Regions from separate parts of the Gordonia sp. PvP123 genome, predicted to be linked through region 2. Evidence: predicted binding sites of a transcription regulator. Region 2 holds the regulator's gene; the other holds the start of a gene.
The links. The regulator HspR, encoded in region 2, represses chaperone genes until heat shock. The targets are predictions, from matches to a motif close to ANNTGAGTNNNNNNNACTCANNT.

Region 1 (7,642 bases), on a different contig from region 2:
TCAGGGCATCGAAGATCACCACATCGTCGAGACGGTTGATGAACTCCGGCTTGAACGCCGACCGCACCGCCATCATCACCTGGTCCTTGTCGCCACCCGCACCGAGGTTCGAGGTGAGGATCAGGATGGTGTTGCGGAAGTCCACCGTCCGGCCCTGGCCGTCGGTCAGTCGGCCTTCGTCCAGCACCTGCAGCAGTACGTCGAAGACGTCCGGGTGGGCCTTCTCGATCTCGTCGAACAGGACCACCGTGTACGGACGACGCCGCACCGCCTCGGTCAGCTGGCCGCCGGCCTCGTACCCGACGTAACCGGGCGGGGCACCGACGAGCCGTGCGACGCTGTGCTTCTCGCCGTACTCACTCATGTCGATGCGGACCATCGCCCGCTCGTCGTCGAACAGGAACTCGGCGAGCGCCTTGGCGAGCTCGGTCTTGCCGACACCGGTGGGGCCGAGGAACATGAAGGAACCGAGCGGCCGGTTCGGGTCGGCGACGCCTGCGCGGGCACGACGCACCGCGTCGGACACCGCCTGCACCGCGTCCTTCTGGCCGATGACCCGGTGTCCCAGTTCCTCTTCCATGCGCAGCAGCTTGGCGGTCTCGCCCTCGAGCATGCGTCCGGCCGGGATTCCGGTCCACGCCGACACGACCTGGGCCACATCGTCGGGTCCGACCTCCTCCTGCAACATCACGTCCTGCGAAGGATCGGTGCCGGTCTTCTCGATCGCGGCCTCGAGTTCCTTCTCCAGTCCGGGGATCGTGCCGTACCGCAGCTCGGCAGCCCGTCCGAGGTCACCGTCGCGCTCGGCCCGATCCGCCTCGCCGCGAAGCCGTTCCAGCTCCTCCTTGAGGTCGCGGACCGCGTCGATCGCGGTCTTCTCCGACTGCCACCGGGCGGAGAGCTCGTTGAGCTTCTCCTTCTGGTCGGCCAGCTCGGCGCGCAGCTTCTCGAGCCGCTCCTTCGACGCCGCGTCGGTCTCCTTCTCCAAGGCGACCTCCTCGACCTCGAGACGGCGGACGATCCGCTCGACCTCGTCGATCTCGACGGGGCGCGAGTCGATCTCCATCCGCAACCGCGACGCGGCCTCGTCGACGAGGTCGATGGCCTTGTCGGGCAGGAAGCGCGAGGTGATGTACCGGTCGGACAGCGTTGCGGCAGCGACCAGTGCGGAGTCGGTGATGCGCACACCGTGGTGCACCTCGTACCGGTCCTTGAGGCCGCGGAGGATGCCGATGGCATCTTCGACCGACGGCTCACCGACGTACACCTGCTGGAATCGACGCTCGAGTGCGGCGTCCTTCTCGATGTACTTGCGGTACTCCTCGAGGGTCGTGGCACCGACCAGGCGCAGCTCACCGCGGGCGAGCATCGGCTTGATCATGTTGCCGGCGTCCATCGCGGAATCGCCTGTCGCACCGGCACCCACGATCGTGTGCAGCTCGTCGATGAAGGTGATGACCTGTCCGGCCGACCCCTTGATCTCGTCGAGCACGGCCTTCAGGCGCTCCTCGAACTCGCCTCGGTACTTCGCGCCGGCGACCATCGATCCCATGTCGAGGGAGATGACGGTCTTGTTGCGCAACGACTCCGGCACGTCGCCGGCGACGATGCGCTGGGCGAGGCCTTCGACGATGGCGGTCTTGCCGACACCGGGCTCACCGATGAGGACCGGGTTGTTCTTGGTCCGTCGGCTGAGCACCTGTACGACGCGCCGGATCTCGGTGTCGCGACCGATGACCGGGTCGAGCTTGCCCTCGCGGGCGGCCGCGGTCAGATCGGTCGAGTACTTTTCGAGAGCCTGGTAGGTCGATTCGGGATCCTCGGAGGTGACCCGCGCACTGCCGCGCACGGCGACGAATGCCTCGCGCAGAGCCTGCGGAGTCGCACCGAGGTTGTGCAGCAATTTGGCGACATCGGAATCACCGGTCGCCAGACCGACGACGACGTGCTCAGTCGAGACGTACTCGTCGTCGAGTTCACCGGCCAGCTGCTGGGCTGCGGTGATGGCCGCAATCGATTCGCGGGATAGTTGAGGCGTCGAGCTGGCGCCAGACACCGTCGGCATGCGATCGACCAATCCCTGGGCCTGCGCACGAACGCTCGACGGGTCCACGCCCACTGCCTTCAGCAGTGGCGACGCGATGCCGTCGGACTGATCGAGCAGTGCCACCAGGATGTGGGCCGGTCGCACGTCGGGGTTTCCAGCACTGGCCGCCGCCTGCACAGCAGCGCTCAATGCTTGCTGCGTCTTGGTGGTGGGGGTGAAGCTGTCCACTCGCGTGCACCTTTCTCTTTAGTCCAACAGGCTCAAGTATGAGCCATACGCGGTCTACAACGCCAACAGACTTGAGCGTATTCCACTCAGGTTTCCACGCTGTGTGATCTCGATCGCTCCAGTGGCCACAGAATGCCGCGAGCTCCATCTCGACGATCAAACGGGAACGATGACTACGGCCAGGAAGCGGCAACCTGACGCAAGGAGCCTCGAGGGTGGCGACGTACAGTTCGCCACCATCGCCAAGGCGCTTCGCGTCGTCGCGGTATCGCAACCCACGCCAACGCGACGGGCGCCGCCCAGAAAGCTCGGCTCGATATCTGCCCTCCAGCAAAAGTACGCCGAGCGCTTCCGACTGGAAGTCCCCGAACGGGCACCCCGGCAATGGTCGACGACGGTCAAGACCACCCGGCAGTGCTCCGCGCGTGGCGCCGGGCCTCGCAGCTAGGGTTGCGATAGGATTCCATACAGCGTACGGGACAGCGGCGGAAACATCAGCAGAGACTTATCGTGCAGTGAAAGTGGATTACTAACCACATAATGTCGAGATATCTGGACGTTAATATGCCTCGCCGAGAGCGTGGCGAACTGCGCGAGTGGCGCCGGACGGAGTGCTTCACGGTGGCCACGAGACTAACCCTAGAATCCCTCGTTCGAACTGAAGCATCGGCGACGATCGATCAGATCAGTGCAACCCTTGAGCACCTAGAACGGCACCGCCAATTGCCGACGCTGCCTCACAGGGGCTGATACAGTGAGCGACAAGTGGTCCCTCAAAGTAAATGGCACGCGAGATGTAATTTGGGGAAAGAATTTCTTACCAGAGTCTTTGCTGAAATTATTCTTCGAGCACGAAAAGGTTCTTGACCAACAATTCGCAACCATCCTCGAGAAAGACGACGACACTCTTACTGATGACGAATGGGCGTACATCGAATCCGCCAGTTCTCCGCGATTTGCTTATTCAACAAGAGTCGCTTCTCTACTGGAAAGACTGCGCTTTCTAGGCTTCACGCCGTTCTCCAGCAGGCACACGATGGCATCCGTCCTGGGATCAGACGAACCCAATAAGACTCATGGCCCTTTCTCGGTGGACGGTGTAACCAAGAACTTGTCCCACCTCGAGTTCGTGAACTACGCCCTTGCTCAATGCATTGCTTACAAGCGGGTCGGCGCCACTTTAGAACCTGACGTCGAAGATTTTCTCGATTGGGAGTATACGGAAGCTCACGAGTCGAAAGACTACAACTTCCTGCTCGCAGCGATATTATCTGAGTTTGACGGTAATGACGAATGCGTCCTGATCCTGGACGATTTACTATCGTCCGGATTGGTAGATCCCTGGCGGGGTTCCGCTTTCCCAAACGCAACAGGCGATTTGTCGGCCCCCGAGTCATTGCCAATCATAGTGGTCTGCGAAGGAAAGTTCGACGCGAACATCTTACCCCGGGTCCTAAATTTGCTGATTCCGGACCTCGCTCCTTATTTCCGGTTCTGGGACATGGAGGGCTCCAAAACCGCCGGGGGCACTGACCAGGTATCTAAAGCCGTTAGGGCGTTTGCGGCAGCCGGGATACGAAATCCTGTCATTGCGATCTTTGATAATGACGCTGCAGGAAATGTGGCACAACAACGATTAATAGATGCTGGCCAACAGGGTTTGATTCCCGACTACTACCACTGTCTGACACTTCCGAACCTCGATTATCTCCGCGAGTTTCCAACTTTGGGTCCGACTGGTCTCTCGAACGCCGACATCAATGGGCGTGGAGCCTCGCTGGAGTTCTACTTCGGCACCTCAACCCTTCGAGATGACGCCGGTGAACTTATTCGCGCTGTCTGGTCATCACAAGTCGGCAAGAACGGTCCATGGCAAGCATCCCTGCCCACCAGTGACAAGGATGTCGTACAGACCCGAATTCGAACTCTCCTGGCTGAGGCTGAGGGCGGCGGCCATCTCGATCCCACCGTCTGGGGACCTCTCCGAGAGTTCGCCGAGCAGTTGGTCTCCACCCTGCAAAGCCCACCAGACTTTCCAGATGAAGCAGTCCCAAGCTGACAGGAATTTCTTTGGTGTGGTGGGAATACGCCCGCGGACTCGCACGGTGCGGCCGATCTCGACAGCCGAGCAACTGTGAGCGATAAGAACGCGATGTAACTGGGACTGGTCTATTTGCCCGGCAGACTTTAGACGGAATCTCCCAAAATCGCCGTCTGGTCATGAGCCGACTTCCGAAGCGCGCGAGGTGAGGTGGCAAGCTCAGATGCGAGCTGAGCGCCGAAGGTTTACGCAGCGATGCCAGGTAGGACGTTCCAGCAGACGCCCGACACCGGGGCGCATCGCTATGGTCAACATCGTGAAATCTCTCAAGTTCTCCCGCTTGGCGGAGGAATGGACCGTACTCGGAGTGAGACGGGGCACTTCCAGTGACGGGGAAATCGTGCTCACCGAGGATGAACTCGGGAAAATTGCGGCTTCTGACCTTCGGCGCGAACTCGCTACGGAATCGAAGTTCTACGGCGTCCAGACTGCAGCTGCAACCGTTTCACTGGTCCCCATAGGGTACGTCGATCTCGACTACGGGCCGTACTCCCCCATCAGCTTTGAGTGGGACGGCAGGAAGTTGAACACGACCTTCTCCCAGCAGGTGCAGTGGCCGATAGACGGGAACGAGGACACAGCAACCTCGGCTGTCCGCCGGTTGCTACCTCCACTTCTCGCCGCATCACGGTCCAGCCTACGAGTCGTCGAACCGGATGACCGCTTTAGTGACCCGCAAGTCCTGTTCCTCACGATCACTATCGAGACGCCGTTGCGTGGCCGGACCCTGGCCGATCTGTATTCGGTCGCCGAGGACGCGATGCAACTGTGCGACGCATTCGCAGGATCGGCCATCACGCGGCAGACCGTCGCGAATCTCGTCCGCGGTGGCGCAGCTCATCTACTCGTCGGTCAGCCGGAGGGAAACTGGCTCGACGCAAAATCACAGGAGTACGACCTCACAACTCTCGATGGGAAGATCTCGCTAGCGCAAGCCGTGGCCCGATTCTGCAACGGCGAGGACGGAGGGCTCGTCGTGATCGGGGCCAAGGCGAAGAAGGTGCCAGGTGGCGAGGTCATTACAAGAGTTGGCGGCGTCCCAGCGACTGCCGGCCGCCACGTAAGGTACAGGCAAGTTCTCGACCACCACCTGTATCCGCCGCCCCTTGGACTGAGGGTCGACCTTGTGCCGGCTGACGGCGAACGGTCTTTGATTCTGATCGACATACCACCGCAGGGTGAGGAGCTTAAGCCGTTCCTGGTGCACGGCGCAATCAGATCCGACAGCCGAGCCGAAGGTACGTTCATCAGCATCGTGCAGCGACGTGGAGAAGGGAGCATTCCGATCACCGCACCGATGATTCACGCAAGCCTCGCTGCGGGACGTGCTCTTCTGCGTGGTACGTACGACAGCACGAAGAACTGACTTCCGACACCCCCGCGTTGGGACCTTGCAAACGGTGCGCATAGCCAACGGTTGCGGACGTCGACGAATTGGGCGTCGTCGGACGGAACGGAGATCGCCGGGTGGGTCGAGCTGACAATGCCAACTCGCTCGCCTACTGCTCATCCCAAATCGAGCCAAAGCATGTTCGCATGCAAGTTCATTCGCGATCGCGGTCTTTCCGCCCCCTCAGGCGTCCGATGCGTGGCTTCGAACCAAGCGAATAGTCAATTGACGTCGTGGCATTGTTCGCCGATTTGTAAAGTCGCTACCGTGGCAGGCCATCCACTCCATCTACGTCGAGATGAGTTCGCCGAGTCGGCGGGCGACACGTAATTGTCACCACCGAGCGGGCAGTCTCCTTCTTCGGCCCGGAACTGCCCGCTTCGACAGTCGCCGACCGTGCGCCGGCCCATACTTCGACGACGCGCTCTCCGGGTATCCGAACTACGGCGTCTTCGATGGGCACTATTGGTGCATGACCGCAGACAGCTCCGCACAAAAGAACGCGACAACGTCCGACACCGATGCGGATGAGGACACGGCAGTGATCTTCATCCTCTTCGGGTCGACCGGCGACCTCGCCAGGCGGATGGTCCTGCCATCGCTGTACGAGCTCCACCGCCGAGACCTGCTCCCCGACGGGTGGCAGCTGATCGGCAACGGGCGGGGCGACCGCACCGACGACGAGTTCCGACAGCACGTCAAGGATGCGATCGAGGAGTTCGGCGCGGACGGGTCGGGCTCGTCGGACGAGTGGACATCGTTCGCCGAGACCATCCGGTTCGCCGGCGGCGGGTTCACCGCGGACGACCCCGGCCGTCTGCTGGAGGTGATCGACGCCGCCCGCAACGCCGTCGGGGACACCGCTCAGCTGGTCCACTACCTCGCCCTCCCGCCGACCACTTTCGTCGACTACACGAAAGCCATTGCCGCGCATGGTCTCGCGAAGGGTTCGCGGGTCGTCTACGAGAAGCCGTTCGGGACGTCTCCCGACGGATTCCGGGCACTCGACGAAGCGGTGCACGAATCCCTCGACGAAAAGCAGATCTACCGGATCGACCACTTCCTCGGGAAGGAGAGCACCCAGAACCTGCACGTCCTGCGCTTCGCCAACGGACTGTTCGCCGGGGTGTGGAACCGCGAGCACGTGGCCGAGGTCCAGATCGACGTCCCGGAGACCCTCGACATCGCCGACCGCGCCGCGTTCTATGACGCCACCGGGGCCTTCCTGGACATGATCGTCACGCACCTGTTCCAGGTGGCGGCAGAGGTCGCCATGGAACCTCCGGCGTCGCTCGGCGCCGACGACCTGCTCGACGCGCGGGAGTCGGTCATCGCGGCCTTCCGTCCGCTCGACCCCGCCGAAGTGGTCTACGGCCAGTACGAGGGGTATCGCGACACCGAGGGGATTCCGGACGATTCCACCACCGAGACGTTTGCGGCAGTCCGCCTGTGGGTCGACACCGACCGCTGGCACGGCGTCCCGTTCCTGCTCCGGACCGGCAAGATGCTCGACCACAGCTCGCAACGACTCAGCCTCGTGTTCCGCGCCCCCACTGACGGTCCGCTGACCGATACCCGGGAGGACGGCACCGTGCTGACCTTCGACCTGGCCGGTGACGGTGCCATCGATCTGGCCGTCACGGTCAAGGAACCGGGGTCGGGCACGGACCTCTCCGTCGCGCACATGACCGAACAGCTCGACGAGGTGGCCGACGGCCTGTCGCCGTACGCGCGACTCATCGTCGACGTGCTGCGCGGTGACCGATCGCTGTTCACCCGGCCCGACGGCCTCGCCCACGTGTGGGAGGTGGCCGCGCCGGTGCTGGACAATCCGCCTGCTCCGCAACCGTATGCGGCCGGATCGACCGGCCCCGCG
Region 2 (7,642 bases):
GGGTCGCCGATTCCCGATCTTCCGCCTGACCCCGACTCGCTGACACCGACTCGCTGACACCGGCTCGCTGACACCGGACTTCCCGTCGCACGAGGATCGGCACAACTACCCTGTCAGGGGTGTTCGAGGTTGGTGAGAACGTCGCCGGCTTCACCATCGACGACTTCCTCGGTGGCGGGGCGAGCGCGGATGTGTTCCGGGTTCGGGATCTGCAGGATCGGTGCGATGGGCCGATTGCCCTGAAGGTCCTGCACCCGAACGCGTCCGATCACGCACGAGTCCGTGAGCGCTTCGAACGCGAGTTCGGGATCGCATCACTGCTGGACCACGCGCACATCGTGCGCATGCTCGCGCACGGCGAGATCGCCTCACCGCGTGGGTCGCTCGGCCCACGACACCTGCCGTCGATGTGGCTGACCATGCAGTACATCGGCGGACCCGCCGCGACCGCACTCGTCCCGGAGCGTGGCGACGAACCGGACATGGGCACCATCCTGCGCGTGGCGACGCAGATCGCCGGGGCGCTCGACTACGCGCATGCCCAGGACATCCTGCACCGCGACGTCAAGCCCGCCAACATCCTGCTCTCCCGCGACCCCGACCCGCGATCGGGAGACGGCGCACCCCGCAGTGCCGATCCCCCCGATGCCTACCTCTCGGACTTCGGGATCGCCCAATTCCTCGACGACACGCGGCCGCTCGCCCGCAACGGACGCGTCCAGGGTTCGATCGGCTACGCCTCACCGGAACTCCTCCAGGCCCAGAAGCTCACGCCGGCAACCGATTTCTACGCGTTCGCCTGCACCCTCGTCGAACTCATCACCGGCACACCGCCGTATCCGCGCAACACCGCCTTCGCGATCACGTATGCGCACCTGAACGACGACCCGCCGAAACTCACCCGGCGCCGCCCCTGGTTGCCGTCGGCGACGAACTCGATCTTCGCCAAGGCGCTGGCGAAGAATCCCGAGGACCGGTACCCCTCGTGCACGGCGCTGGTGGAGATCCTGACCCGGCTCATGCGCGACGTGCCCGTACCGGAGCCGGCGCGGCGCTCGACGTGGTGGACTCGGACCCGCTGAGCGCTCAGCGCGTCGGACCGTCGATGGAATACACGCGGAACGCTGTGTCGCGGAAAACTTTTCGCAGGGCCTCCGAGCCCCACTGGGAGACGCAATCGACGAGCGCGCCCACGAGGACGTCGACCGCGGCGTTGGGCCGATCGATCGGGTAGTTGGACCCGAACATGATGCGGTCGGACCCGAAGTGGGTGATGACATGCTCGACGAAGGGACCGATCATCTCGGCGAGGGTGGCCTGGCCGCCGATGTTGCCCCAGCGTTCGTGACCGTAACCGAGGATCGGCATCGCCAGGCCGGACAGCTTGACCACCACGTTGCGATAGGTCGCCAGCGTCGTCATCCGCTCCCGCCACAACCGCCAGATGTCCGCGCGCGCAGCCGCTGTCGCACCGGTGCGCACCCCCACGGGACCGAAGACCCCGGCCGGTATGCCGAAGTGGTCGAGGATGATCGTCGTGTCCGGATACTCCCGGGCCAGCAGGATGACGTCGTAGAGCTGGTGTGAGTAGACCGACGCTTCGAAGACGAGATCGCGGCTCGCGAGTTCGGCGAACCCCTCCAGGAACGCCGTCGAGGACAGCAGGTTGTCGGTGTCCCCGCCGTCGCGCACGCGCGGATCGGGATGCCGCGATGCGACGATGCGGATGCCGCGGAACCGCGGGGACGCCGCGAACTGCTCGTCGAGCATGTCCGCGAACGTCCGGGTGCGCGGATCGCCGTGCGAGATGACGGCGCCGAGACGCGGCGTGCCGGCCTGACCGAACGGCAGACTCTCCAGATACCGCGTCTCCTCCACCGCGGTGCTGTCCACCGGGGGTTCGGTGGCGTCGGCGGCCTCGCGGCGCCAATGCGACTCGACGTGGACCACGGTGTCGATCGGCACCCCCACCACGGTCGGGACCAGCGCCGCGTCGGTGGCGTACTGCCGCGGCTCGTAGGCCCGGGCGACGGTGCGCGGGGTCAGGATGTACTCGCGGTCGGCGCGCGAGACCACCAGGGGGAACACCCGGTCGCCCAGGGTGGGGACGAATCCGTACAACCTCGACGCCCGCGTGGCCGCCCACGGGGTACGCCGCGGGTTCCAGTGCTGCACATGGGCATCAACGATGCCCGTGAGGACCCCTTCGAGGGACGTCATCCCCGTACCTTGCCACACCTCATCACTGCCCGACATGGGATGCCGGATCCTGAATTGTGCCGTGTCGAAGGACTAGTGTGGGTCTCTTGAACCGGGTGGGGACACGAGCCGCGACGGAGGTGTGATCTTTTCGATATGGCGACACATTCGCGCCATGCGCTGCATCAGCTGCGGACGGCTGTCAATCGGCACCCCGACCGGTTCGTCACCAACGTCTACACCCGGATGTTCGCGATCGACCCGGACCTGCGTGACCTGTTCGGTGTGTCGATGGCCGCCCAGCGGGTCGCCTTCCATCGCGTCATCGACCATGTCCTCGAAGCGATCCCGGCCGAGTCCGGGCATGCCGAACTCGTGGAGTTCCTCGCGCAACTCGGACGCGACCATCGCAAGTTCGGGGTGGAACCCGAGCACTACCACGTGATGTACGCGGCGCTGATGGGCGAGTTCGGCAGCCTCATGACCGGATACTGGGACGCCGAGACCGAGCAGACCATCTCGCAGGCGATGATGCTGGTGACCGGGGTGATGCGCGGCGCGGCCGAGAGTGCGACCCATCCCGCGCGCTGGACCGCCGAGGTCGTCGAGAAGTACCGGATCACCCGCGACCTGGCGGTCGTCCGGCTCCTCGCGCATTCGCCGCTGACCTTCAACGCGGGCCAATACCTCGAGGTGCACACCCCGCAGTGGCCGAAGCAGTGGCGCAATCTCTCGCCCGCCATCCCGCCCAACCCGGCGGGAGAGCTGGAGTTCCACGTCCGCGCGGTGCCCCGGGGAACGGTCAGCACCGCGATCGTGAGCGAGACCAGCATCGGCGACGTGTGGACGCTGGCCCAGGGCCACGGCACCTTGCATGTCGACCGCGACAGCAAGGTCCTGATGGTCGCCGGCGGCACCGGACTCGCGCCGCTGCGGGCACTGTTGATCGAGATGTCCTCGCGCGTGGATTCGCCGGAGACGCACATCTTCTACGGGATGCGCCACCCGGGCGAGCTGTACGACCTGACGGTGCTGCGACGCATCGCGTCGACCAATCCGTGGCTGCGCGTCACCGCCGTGTCCCAGGAGCGGACCGATCCGTGGTGGATCAACGCGGTGGCCACGCCCGCCGAACTCGGCGTCGACCACGAGATCGGCACACTGGCCGACGTGGTGGTCCGGGCAGGCAACTGGGAGAACCACCAGGTGCTGATCGCGGGGTCGCCACAGATGATCGAGAACACCCGGCGCACCCTCATCATCGCCGGTGTGCGGGCCAGCCGCATCCAGCACGACCCCGTGTTCTAGGACCGCTCAGGGGACCTCGAGGCTAGGCTCACCGGCGGCCGGGGACGTGACCGTCTCGGTTTCGGTCACGGTGTACGTCTCCGGAGCCGACTCGGTGACCGTCTCCGTCCGCGTGACGGGGCGGGGGGTGCGCGTGACGGTCGTCGTACGGACGCTGGTCTCGGTCTCGGTTTCGGTGACCGTCGCCTGCTCGGTCGAGGTGACCGCCGCGGGGGTCTCGGTCACCGTGACGGGGGCCGGTTCGGCGATGGTCGACTCGGCGGTGAGGATCAGCGTGATCCCGACGGCACCGAGGAAGACGGCGGCCCCGATCGCGGCACCGACGAACCACCATCGGCGACCGGTCGACGTCCGGGCGGCGACGGCAGTGGTTGCCGGCGCGATCACCGCGGCGTCGGCGGCGCCGAGTGCGGAGGCGAGCGACGGATTGTCCGCCACCGTCACCGGACGCTGTGACGCGTACTCGAACGCCGGCGCGATCCCGGGGAGCTGAGCACCGGGGCCGACCACGATCACCGAGGTGATGTCGCGACCGCGAGGCAGCCTGGTGACCGCCGTCGCGAGCTGTGACGCCGCCTCCGGGTCGGTCACCGAGGCGACCTGGCCCGGCGTGAAATCTGCGGTGCCGAGAACGGCGCCGGACGCGGAGTCGACGGTGGCGAGGGTGGTGCCGGCCGCGGGCGCGGCGTTGCGATCCAGATCGACGACGGCCACCACCCCGCCGCGGGTCGAGTGGGTACACGCGATCTCGGCGAGAGCGGCGGCGTATCCGGTGACGACGACCTTGCCCGACCAAGACGGCCCGGTGCCCGCGCCCGGCGCGAAGACGCGAGCCAGATGATCGCGAACGTCGGCGCGGGACGCCGAGATGCCGATCCGGTCGACCTCGACGGGCACGGAGTCGACGAGTTCGACGATCGCGGCTTCGGCACCGGCGGCCGACGCATCGGGGAGGTCGACCAGGTTGCTCGCCAGGATGTGCCCGTCGGCATCGCGGACCACCGAGCTGATCTGATCGTCGACGACGGAGATGCCCAGGACCACGAACCCCGGCATCGGACCGTTCCCCGGTACCTCGGACATGGTTCACCTCCCGTCGCCGACCTGCTGTGGCGTTCTGACCCGCAAGCCTAGCGGCTGGGGGCCGGACGCCGTGCACCCGGCTGTGCGAGGTGTACCGCTCAGATCGGCTCGGCGGGATGCTGGGTGTAGGCCGCGTCGCGGACCGCCTCGTCGGTTTCCAGGCCCGCGCCCAGCGCGCCGCCGACCGTCGCGAGTGAACAGGTCAGCCAGGCCACCTCCAGGTAGTCGGTGAAGCCGGCCGGGTGACCGAGCGTCGCACCGAAGACCTGCGGCACCACCAGGCAGAGTGCCCCGACCGCGGACAGCACGAACAACGCCGCGTAGAAGGCGGCGACGCCCAGCACCACCGTGATGACGGTGACGATGTTGAACAGCGCCACCTGTTCTCGCGTCTGACGCGAACTGCCGCGTTCCCAGAGGTCGGCACCGATGATGAGTGTCGCGGTGATGGCGATGATCGAGCCGAGTGCGACCCCGGTCAGCCGGATCGCGCCGAAAGTGTCTGCGAGCAACCAGATGTCGGCGGTCACCAGCGCGAAGACCCCGGCCGCGATGGCCCCGGTGAGCGCTCGGCTGAGACCGAGCGCGAGACGCCACGGACGATTGGCCCGCACCATGCCGGTGAGCAGGCGCAGGTTGCCCGTCAACACGCGTGCGGTGAACGCGGTGCCCTCGTCGTCGACGTCCGTACCGAGCTGACGCACACGGTGGCGCAGCGCCGACCGCGTCGGCGACTTCTGGTGCTCACGGAGGTCGTCGGCGTCGGCGCCGAGAAGTTGCCCGATCAGGCCGGCGATGATCCCGCGGGTCCGCTGCCGCACGCCGGTCGCGCCGAGCGCGGGCACCGAGAGGACCGCGACGCCGTGCACGGCGTTGGCATGCGCCACGACCGGGCGTTTGCCGACATGCAGCGGAAGGTCGGTCAGATAGACGACGAGATCCCATTCGCGTTCGATCAGAAGGTCTCTGGTGGCATCGACGATTTCGGCGTCGCCGGCCGGCGGCTGTACGAGACCGGCCTCGACCAGGTCGATCTGCCAACGCGCACCGGGGAACGTCGTCTCGACGTGTTCGGCCAGGCCGGCATCGACGAGCTTGCGCGCGAGACCGATGGCCTGCCCCGGCGCGGCGACGACGCCGAGGACGACGACGGGTTCATCCGGGGAATCCGGCCCGGGCGGCGGACAGGCGGAAGAGTCCATGGATGGTTCCGGATTCAGGCGAACCGGCCCGCGAGAGCGCGGAGGGTGCTCTCGATCCCCTTGCCGTTCTTCTTGTCGTAGCCCATGAGTTCGATGATCTTCGGCAGCCGGAGCGTCGAGTAGTCGAAGGTCTCGGTCACGGCGGTGGTGGTCGGTGAGGTGGACTCGAGCTCCCACCGCCAGCGGTGACCCATCGGATGCTGCCACTCGACGACCCGGCCGGGTTCGAAGTCGGTGACGGTGGAGGTGATCTTGTACGGCACGCCGTACTGCTTCATCCCGACGCTGAAACGCGCCCCGCGGGTCAGCGTCTCCGGCCCGCTCACGGGGGTGTCGCGCACCGTGCCCGAGCCGTCGAGCTCGGGATGCCTGTGCGGGTTGGACACGAGCGCGAACACATCGGCGGCCGGGGCGTTCACGACGACCCGACGCGAGACCTTGTGCGGCCCGGCGTCGACGGTGGTGACGGGTTCAGAAGCCATGCGGTCAACGTTACGCACCTCTGCGGGCCCGCGCCGAAACCGCGGCCGGGCACCAGGACGCCGGGCCCGGTGGGCGGTCAGTCGGTGGTGCGCTTGCGCCGCGGCTGCCACACGACGAGTGCGTTGGTGCGCGGTACGGGCACGAGTTCGCCACCACGCCGGGCCCGCGACGCCTGCACCTCGTCGGTGAGTTCGCGGACGCGGTGCTGGAGCGCCTCGACCTGATTGCTGAGGTCGATGATGCGCTTGATACCGGCGAGGTTGACGCCTTCCTCCTGCGAGAGACGCTGGATCTCTCGCAGGAGTTCGACATCGCGGGACGAGTAGCGGCGTCCGCCGCCACTCGTCCGCTGGGGGGTGACCAGACCCAGTCGGTCATAGGTGCGCAGGGTCTGCGCGTGCATACCGGCGAGTTCGGCGGCCACCGAGATCAGAAAGGTCGCGCCGTCGGCGTCGAAGTTCTTCTGGCCGGCCATCGCTCATCGCCCCCAGTCCGCCCGCGGATCGAAACCACTCGCCCGCTCGGCCTGGTCGTAGGCGCGCATCGCCTCGACCGCGGCCTCGTCCAGCTTGTTCGGGACCGCGACCTTCACGGTGACGAGCAGATCGCCTGCCCCGCCGGAGCGCTTGGGCACTCCGCGACCGCGCACGCGCAGCGTGCGTCCGTCGGTGGTGTTCGGCGGGATCTTCACCCCGACCGATCCCTCCAGGGTCGGCACCGAGACGGTCGCTCCGAGAACGAGTTCGGAGATCCGTACCGGCAGTTGCACCCGAAGGTCGTTGCCGCTGCGGGTGAACTGCTTGTGCGGGGTCACGTGCACGACGACGTAGAGGTCGCCCGATGGGGCGCCACGCCGGCCGGCCTCGCCCTGTCCGGCGAGCCGGATGCGTTGTCCGTCCTCGACGCCGGCGGGGATCCGCACGTTGATGGTGCGCGCGCGGACCTTCACCCCGCTGCCGTCGCAGTCGGTGCATGGATCGTCGATCCGCGAACCGGTGCCCTGGCAGTCCTGGCACGGCTCACTGAAACCGAATGCGCCCTGATTGCGGCTCACGAATCCGGAGCCGTTGCAGTTCGCGCACACCCGCGGACTCGTCCCGGGCTTGGCGCCCGAACCGTGGCAGGTGGTGCAGGGCGACGGGCTGGTCACCCTGAGTGGGACGGTCGTGCCGAGCGCGGCATCGGAGAACGAGAGCGTCGTCTCGGTCTCGAGATCCTTGCCGCGACGCGGGCGGCTCGCCGTCGAAGTACGTTGCGTTCCGCCGCCGCGGTTGAACAGTCCGTCGAAGATGTCGCCGAAACCGCCTCCGCCGCCACCGGTCTGCGCCCCGCCGAACAGGTCGCCGAGGTCGAAGTCGTTACCGCCG

Region 1: a site for HspR is predicted at 2,345-2,367, ahead of clpB (ATP-dependent chaperone ClpB). Genes of this name have one in related genera too.

What each region holds. Positions count from the first base shown of each region.
Region 1 covers NZ_JBEPPN010000004.1:334,172-341,813, forward strand. The annotation lists gene clpB (ATP-dependent chaperone ClpB) at 1-2,275, opposite strand, end outside; gene ABIC25_RS09385 (hypothetical protein) at 3,030-4,334, shown strand; gene ABIC25_RS09390 (hypothetical protein) at 4,633-5,742, shown strand; gene ABIC25_RS09395 (glucose-6-phosphate dehydrogenase) at 6,239-7,642, shown strand, end outside.
Region 2 covers NZ_JBEPPN010000006.1:9,686-17,327, forward strand. The annotation lists gene ABIC25_RS12570 (nitroreductase/quinone reductase family protein) at 1-43, shown strand, start outside; gene ABIC25_RS12575 (serine/threonine-protein kinase) at 120-1,082, shown strand; gene ABIC25_RS12580 (amidohydrolase family protein) at 1,087-2,220, opposite strand; partial or broken gene ABIC25_RS12585 (FAD-binding oxidoreductase) at 2,347-3,507, shown strand; gene ABIC25_RS12590 (hypothetical protein) at 3,514-4,590, opposite strand; gene ABIC25_RS12595 (hypothetical protein) at 4,689-5,792, opposite strand; gene ABIC25_RS12600 (SRPBCC family protein) at 5,807-6,274, opposite strand; gene ABIC25_RS12605 (heat shock protein transcriptional repressor HspR) at 6,352-6,750, opposite strand; gene dnaJ (molecular chaperone DnaJ) at 6,754-7,642, opposite strand, start outside.